DNA from 2 places in the Streptomyces sp. NBC_01077 genome. Region 1 is predicted to be linked to the other one. Evidence: riboswitches for the same ligand, from Rfam matches in the RefSeq annotation. Region 1 holds a riboswitch; the other holds the start of a gene.
The links. A riboswitch is a leader RNA that binds a small molecule or an ion and turns the genes downstream of it on or off. The one in region 1 is predicted to bind cobalamin.

Region 1 (3,841 bases):
ACCGGCAAGCCGCGCGGTTCGCTCGTGCCCGGCGAGATGGGTCAGTGGGGCTACGCCACGCTGGCGCTCGGCTCGGCGCTCGCGCTCTTCATGTACCCGCACTCCATCACGGCGACCCTGTCGTCCCGGAGCCGCGAGGTCATCCGCCGCAACACCACGATCCTGCCGCTGTACTCGCTGATGCTGGGCCTGCTCGCGCTGCTCGGCTTCATGGCGATCGCCGCCGGCATCCAGGTGAAGAACGGCCAGCTCGCCATCCCGCAGCTCTTCGAGACCATGTTCCCGGACTGGTTCGCGGGCGTCGCGTTCGCCGCGATCGGCATCGGCGCGCTCGTCCCCGCCGCGATCATGTCGATCGCCGCGGCCAACCTCTTCACCCGCAACATCTACAAGGACTTCATCAAGCCGAACGCCACCCCGGCCCAGGAGACCAAGGTCTCCAAGCTGGTCTCGCTCCTGGTGAAGGTCGGCGCGCTCGCCTTCGTCCTCACCATGGACAAGACGGTCGCGATCAACTTCCAGCTGCTCGGCGGCATCTGGATCCTGCAGACCTTCCCGGCCCTCGTCGGCGGTCTCTTCACCCGCTGGTTCCACCGCTGGGCGCTGCTCGCCGGCTGGGCCGTCGGCATGATCTACGGCACGGTCGCCGCGTACGGGGTCGCCAGCCCGACCCAGAAGCACTTCGGCGGCTCCTCCGCGGAGATCCCGGGCATCGGCGAGATCGGCTACATCGGTCTCACCGCCTTCCTCCTCAACCTCGTCGTCACGGTCGTCCTGACCTTCGTCCTCAAGGCCGTCAAGGCCCCGGAGGGCGTCGACCAGACCTCTCCGGAGGACTACACGGCCGACGCGGGTGACCGCGGGGTCGACCCGAAGCTCCCGAAGGTCGGCGCCGAGACCCACTGATCCACCGCCGGACCCGACGAAGGCCGCCCTGCTTCCCCCGGAGGCATGGCGGCCTTCGCCGTCCCTGCGCGAGGATGCGGGACATGCGGATCGGACCACGCCCCACCCTGCTCGCCCTCCTCCCCCTGGCCCTCGCCGTCACCGGCTGCGGCACCGAGACGGCGGGCGGGCGACCCACGCCCGGCCCGGCCGAGCTGGACGCCCGCGCCCGCTGGGCGCAGACCGACAAGGACCATGTGTACGTCACCGGGGCCGAGGGCTTCGAGGTGTCCCGGATGGCGTCGGGGGTCATCGGCGACGACGGCTTCCAGGTCACCTACGTGACGAAGGACGGCGTCCGCCTCACCGTCTCCGCCGAGCGCCGCCCCTTCTCGGACGAGGAGTGCGCCGCGACGATCACCGCCGAGCAGGACAGCTGCGTCCGGGACGGCGACCGGTGGTACCTGCGGTCCGCCGAACGGCACGCGTACGTGCGCGAGGAGAACGGGCTGCGCGTCGAGGTCGCCGCCCCGCCCACCCTGTCCCGGAACGTGCTCGAGGGCGCCGCCGAGCGCGCCCACCGGGCCGATGCCGCCGAGCTCGACGCCGTCCTGCCGGAGGAGACCGGCCCCGGGCAGCCCGTCGAGCGGGGCGACCTGCCGCCGGTGGGCGACGGCGCCCCCGACAACTCGGTGGGGGCGGGCGGCTGAATCCCGTTGGGAGCAGGTGGCCGGCCGGAGGCACACTGCCCTCATGGACTTCACCATCAGGGCGGTACGGCCCGAGGACTACGAGGCGCTCGGTGAGCTCACCGCGGGAACCTATCTGAACGACGGACTGCTGAAGTACGGGGCGGAGGACTCGTACCTGGACGTGCTCAGGGACACGGCACGGCGGGCGCGCGAGAGCGAGGTGCTCGTCGCCGAGGACGGCGACGGGCGGCTGCTCGGCGGGGTGACCTTCGCCACCGGCGCCACCCCCTGGGCGGACATCGCGGTCGAGGGCGAGGCCGAGTTCCGGATGCTCGCGGTCTCCCGGGAGGCCCGTGGCCGGGGCGTCGGAGAGGCCCTCGTACGGGCCTGTATCGAGCGGGCGCGGGCCCTCCCCGGGTGCCGTCGCATCGTGCTGTCCACGGACGTCTCGATGGTCTCCGCGCACCGGATATACGAGCGCCTGGGCTTCCTCCGCACCCCTGACCGGGACTGGGAGCCGATCCCCGACCATCGGCTGCGTACGTACGCCCTGGAGTTCTGAGCCGGAGGCGCGACACAACATGTGGGGGGTGCCGCAAGCGGCGCCCCCCACATGTATGCTCGACCTCGCTGTCGACGCAGGGGAATCCGGCGCGAATCCGGAACTGTCCCGCAACGGTGTGCTTCGTACGGATACGACATATTCGGGCGAGGTGAGTCCGAGGACCTGCCGACAGCGCACCCGGTCCGTCCGTTCCGGGTGCCAATGACGTCCGGGCCTCGCGGAGTGGGCCGGTGGAAGCGTCGCGTCCGGCGTTACGGATGCCCGTCTGCCCGCCTTCCCCCGCCGCGGCCCCGAGCCGAGCGAGGGAGAGCCCCCACGTGACCATCGCGCCCGCCGATCCGGCTTCCGCCGAGGCTTCCGCGGTCGAGAGCGACGGCCCCGGGACCGTGCTGCTGCGGACCCTGACCGACCTCACCGCCGATCTCCCCGACACCGACCCCGGCAAGGTCGCCGCCGCCGCGCTCCGCGGCCGCAGCGCCGTCGCGGACGAGGCGGAACTGCGCGAACTGGCCACCGAGGCGGCCGCCGGTCTGATCGCCGAGGACCCGGCGTACTCCCGGCTCGCCGCCCGGCTCCTGACGATCACGATCGCCGACGAGGCGGCCGGCCAGGGCGCGTTCTCCTTCTCCGCCTCCGTCGCCGTCGGTCACCACGAGGGCCTGATCGCCGACCGCACCGCCGAGTTCGTCGCGCTGCACGCCGACCGGCTCGACGCGACCATCGACGCGGCCGCCGACGACCGCTTCGGCTACTTCGGTCTGCGCACCCTCTTCTCCCGCTACCTGCTGCGCCACCCGATCACCCGCAAGGTCATCGAGACCCCGCAGCACTTCATGCTCCGGGTGGCCTGCGGCCTGGCGGAGGACGAGAGCGTCCACGCGCTCGACGAGGTCACGGCGCTCTACCGCCTGATGAGCCGGCTGGACTACCTGCCGTCCTCCCCCACGCTCTTCAACTCCGGTACCCGTCACCCGCAGATGTCCTCCTGCTACCTCCTGGACTCCCCGCAGGACGAGCTGGACTCCATCTACGACCGCTACCACCAGGTGGCGCGTCTCTCGAAGCACGCGGGCGGCATCGGCCTCTCCTACTCCCGCATCCGGGCCCGCGGTTCGCTGATCCGGGGCACCAACGGGCACTCCAACGGCATCGTGCCGTTCCTGAAGACCCTCGACGCCTCCGTCGCCGCCGTGAACCAGGGCGGCCGCCGCAAGGGCGCCGCCGCCGTCTACCTGGAGACCTGGCACGCGGACATCGAGGAGTTCCTGGAGCTCCGCGACAACACCGGCGAGGACCAGCGCCGTACGCACAACCTGAACCTGGCGCACTGGATCCCGGACGAGTTCATGCGCCGGGTCAACGCCGACGCCGACTGGTCGCTGTTCTCCCCGGCGGACGTGCCCGAACTGGTCGACCTGTGGGGCGAGGAGTTCGACGCCGCCTACCACAAGGCCGAGGCGGCGGGCCTGGCCCGCAAGACGATGCCGGCCCGCGACCTGTACGGCCGGATGATGCGGACCCTGGCCCAGACCGGCAACGGCTGGATGACCTTCAAGGACGCCTCGAACCGGACGGCCAACCAGACCGCCGAGCCCGGCCACACCGTCCACTCCTCCAACCTCTGCACGGAGATCCTGGAGGTCACGGACGACGGCGAGACCGCGGTCTGCAACCTGGGCTCGGTCAACCTCGGCGCGTT
Region 2 (3,841 bases), 1.1 Mb from region 1:
GTTCCAGAGCCAGGAGATCCCCGCGCCCGTGGGCAGCCGGGAGTCGCTGGTGCCCACCCAGATGTTGTTCTCGACGACGCTCTCGTCGGGGAGGGTGATGCTGAACTTCTTGTCCGTGCAGTAGAAGACGTTGTTGTACAGGTGCAGCGCGGACCGGCCCGCGCTGACGCTGCTCATCCGGCAGTCGTTCTCGGAGATGTTGTAGCGGATGACCTGCTGGGCGCCGCCGATGGTGCCGCACCCGTCGCAGTCGAGGAAGAAGCCGCCGATGTTGTCGCGGCTGAAGTTGTACTGGATCAGACAGGTGCCGGTGTTGCCCCAGTCGCAGTCGAAGGCCTGGCTGTCGGCCACGGACATCCTGGTGATCCCGTACACGGCGTTCTTCTGGATGGTCGGGTTGTGGTCGCCGAGCACCCAGATGCCGGCGAAGTTGCCGCCGGAGAAGGGATAGACGCCGTTGCCGATGCCGGAGGCGTTGTTGTACTGGATCATGGGCGCGTCGGCGTAGCTGGCGATGATGCCGTCGCCCCCGACGTCCTTGATGACGTTGTGCTCGATCAGGACCCCGGAGCCCTTCACGGCCATGGCGCCGACCCGGATCTTGAGGCCGCCCCCGCCCGTGTTGCTGATCTGGTTGTCGTGAACGTAGACGTCGTTCAGGGTCGAGCCGGTGCCGCTCGCGCCCGTGACGATGCCGGCGGACTGGACGAAGTCCTCCGTGGTCGGGCTGTTCTTGCTCGTCTGGCCGGCGACGCGGTCGACGACCAGGTGGCCGATGTCGAAGCCGCGGTGCGCCGTTCCGTCGTTCGCGGAGATCCGCAGCCCCGTGCGGCGGGCGAGGGAGGCGGCGGGATTGGTCAGCTTGAGGTTGCCGATCCGCCAGTGGTCCTGGTTGGTCAGGGAGACGGTGTCCGGGGCGCCGGCACCGTCGATCACGGGCAGCGCGCCGGCGCCGTAACTCGTGAGCGTGATGGGGGCGTTGGCGGTGCCGCTGCCCTTGGGGGCGAGGGAACCGACGCAGGTGGTGCCGGACGCGAGGGCGAGGGTGTCACCGGCGGCGTACGTCCGTGCGTTGGCCTGGGCGATGCTGTTCAACGGCGAGGCCTGGCTGCCGTCGCCGGCGTCCGGGCGGGAGCAGTCCACGTACGTGGTGCTCCCGGCGGCCGAGGCGGGCGCGGTGGTGAGGGTGACGCTGCCGGCGAGGGCGAGCGCGACGGCGATGAGCCCACCGACCGTCGCACGCCGCCCGGGGAATGCCTCCATGGTCATGTGCGACACCTTTCTCGAGGTCTGGTGCCGCCAGAAGCTAGGTGTGGCCGATGAGCGAGTCAATGTAAAAGTGTCGAATGATCGAATATCGATCAGAGTGGGGTTGATTGGTCGACCCATGGGTCAGATGGTCGACTCGCGGACTCGCGGACTCGCGGACTCGCGGTCGAGGTGATCGTGCGGCTGGCTCACGGTCAGCGGCACGGCCTGACGGAAGACAGGCAGAGGCCCGGTGTCGGACACGGGGGATCTCCGACACCAGGCCTCTGTTGAATATTGTACGAGACTCCGGGGAGTGGTACGTACACACGGCCTGCACACCGCAGCGCCCTGGTCGCCCGCGCGACGCGCCACGGGCGAACGGCGGGCGCACGGGGTAGAAGTCGTCTGAGACGCGGATGCGGCCGAGCGGGCCCTCGCCCCCCTCGGCCGCGTCGCCGGTGACGACGAGGAGGCCGCCGTGGAAGGCAGAAGCAAAGGGTTCGTGCATTCCTTCAACCGCACCGGCGGCTACGGATTCGTCGTCCCCGTGGGCTCCGAGGAGCAGGTCTGGTTCAGCGCCGAGGACATCGAGGGGGAGGGCCGCACGCTCTCCGAGGGGCAGCAGGTCTCCTTCGTCCTGGTCCTGGGGGACGGCCGCTTCGAGGCCAAGGAGCTGCGCATCTGAGACGGGACCGGCGCCGGTTCGCCACCGGCGGCGCCCCCGGGCCGCCGAGCGGGCCGGTGGTACTGTGCCGAGGCCAGTCGCACCTTTGTACGCACCTGAACGGGTACGTGCACGGGTCAGGGAATCCGGTGCGAAACCGGAACTGACGCGCAGCGGTGAGGGCGACGGGCGGAGCATCGGCCACTGGGCGGCACGACGGGCCCGGGAAGGCGCTCCGTCCGGCTGACCCCGAGTCCGAAGACCTGCTGGCGGCCCCGGCGGCACGCTGTCGTACGGGGAGCACCGTACGACAGGCTCCGCGTATGAGCCGTGGCCGCAGAGGAAGTTCCCGTGCCGCTCGCACACCCCGCCCGCTCCGCCGCGCTGTTCCTGGCCGCCGGCACACTGATCCTCACCGCGACCGGGTGCGGGGGCGGGACCGCCGCCCCGTCCGCGAAGAGCACCGGGGGTACGACCTCGGGCCACCCCGTGACACTCGACGACAACTGCGGACAGCGGGTCACCGTCGACCGGCCACCGCAGCGGGCCGTCGCCCTCGACCAGGGTGCGGCGGAGATCATGCTCGCCCTCGGCCTCGCCGACCGCATGGTGGGCACCGCGACCTGGACGGACCCGGTGCTCAAGGGCCTGGAGAAGGAGAACGCGAAGGTCCCGCGCCTCGCCGACCGCTACCCCTCCTTCGAGAAGGTCCTCGACGCCGAACCCGACTTCGCGGCGGCCTCCTTCGCGTACACCCTCGGCAAGGGCGGGGTGGCGCCCCGTGAGCGCTTCGAGAAGCTCGGCGTCCCCACCTACCTCTCGCCCACCGACTGCGTCGGCAAGGACAACAGCGGCGACGGCGACGGGGTCCGTACCCGGCCGCTGACCATGGAGACGGTGTACGGCGAAATCCGCGACCTGGCCCGGGTGTTCGCCGTTCCGGAGCGTGGCGAGAAGCTCGTCGCCTCGCTCAGGACACGGGTGGCCAAGGCCACTTCCACGGGCGACTTCACGGACGTCACGGTCCTCTACTGGTTCGCCAACGCGGAATCGCCCTACATGGCGGGCTGTTGCGGCGCCCCCGGCATCGTCACCCGCACCCTCGGCATGAAGAACGTCTTCGACGACACGCGCGCGGAGTGGCCCCAGATCAACTGGGAGACCGTCGCCGACCGCGACCCCGACGTCCTCGTGATCGGCGACCTGACCCGCCGCTCGCAGTCGGCCGAGAGCGCCGCCAAGAAGATCGAGTTCCTGGAGTCCGACCCGGTCACCCGGAACATGACGGCGGTACGGAAGAAGCGGTACGTGCTGCTCAGCGGCCAGGCGATGAACCCGACCCTGCGGACGGTCGAGGGCGTCGAGAAGGTGGCGGCCGCGCTCCGCTCGTACGGTCTCGCGAAGTGACCGCGACCTCGCCCGCCCGGTCCGCGCTCGTCGTACGCGGAGGGGGCGCCGCGCTGCTGTGGACGGTGGCGGGGCTCGCGGTCCTGGCGGCCTCCGTCGCCGTGGCGATCACCATCGGCCCGGCCGACATCGGTGTCGGCGACGTCTGGTCCGTGGTCGCCGCCCACCTCGGCGGGGGAGTCTCGGAGGTCTCGCCGATCCGGGACGGCATCGTGTGGGACCTGCGGCTGCCCCGTACCCTCCTCGCCGCCGTCTGCGGCGCCGGGCTCGCGGTCTGCGGGGCGGTGATGCAGTCGCTGCTGCGCAACCCGCTCGCCGACCCCTTCGTCCTCGGCGTCTCCTCCGGCGCCTCGACCGGCGCGGTCGCCGTCGTCGTCCTGGGTGTCGGCGGGGGAGTCCTCTCCGTCACCGGAGGGGCGTTCCTGGGGGCGGTGTGCTCCTTCGGTCTCGTGCTGCTCCTGAGCCACACCCTGGGTGGCTCGACGGACCGCGTGGTCCTCTCGGGCGTCGCCGCGATGC

Region 2: it holds a riboswitch for cobalamin, as region 1 does, so the genes downstream of both, OG462_RS33715 (ABC transporter substrate-binding protein) here and OG462_RS28870 (ribonucleoside-diphosphate reductase subunit alpha) in region 1, are expected to answer to the same signal.

What each region holds. Positions count from the first base shown of each region.
Region 1 is NZ_CP108669.1:6,332,842-6,336,682, reverse strand. It holds gene mctP (monocarboxylate uptake permease MctP) at 1-906, shown strand, start outside; gene OG462_RS28880 (hypothetical protein) at 990-1,595, shown strand; gene OG462_RS28875 (GNAT family N-acetyltransferase) at 1,639-2,139, shown strand; cobalamin riboswitch at 2,178-2,327, shown strand; gene OG462_RS28870 (ribonucleoside-diphosphate reductase subunit alpha) at 2,460-3,841, shown strand, end outside.
Region 2 is NZ_CP108669.1:7,445,040-7,448,880, forward strand. It holds gene OG462_RS33705 (right-handed parallel beta-helix repeat-containing protein) at 1-1,269, opposite strand, end outside; gene OG462_RS33710 (cold-shock protein) at 1,730-1,936, shown strand; cobalamin riboswitch at 2,055-2,180, shown strand; gene OG462_RS33715 (ABC transporter substrate-binding protein) at 2,267-3,322, shown strand; gene OG462_RS33720 (FecCD family ABC transporter permease) at 3,319-3,841, shown strand, end outside.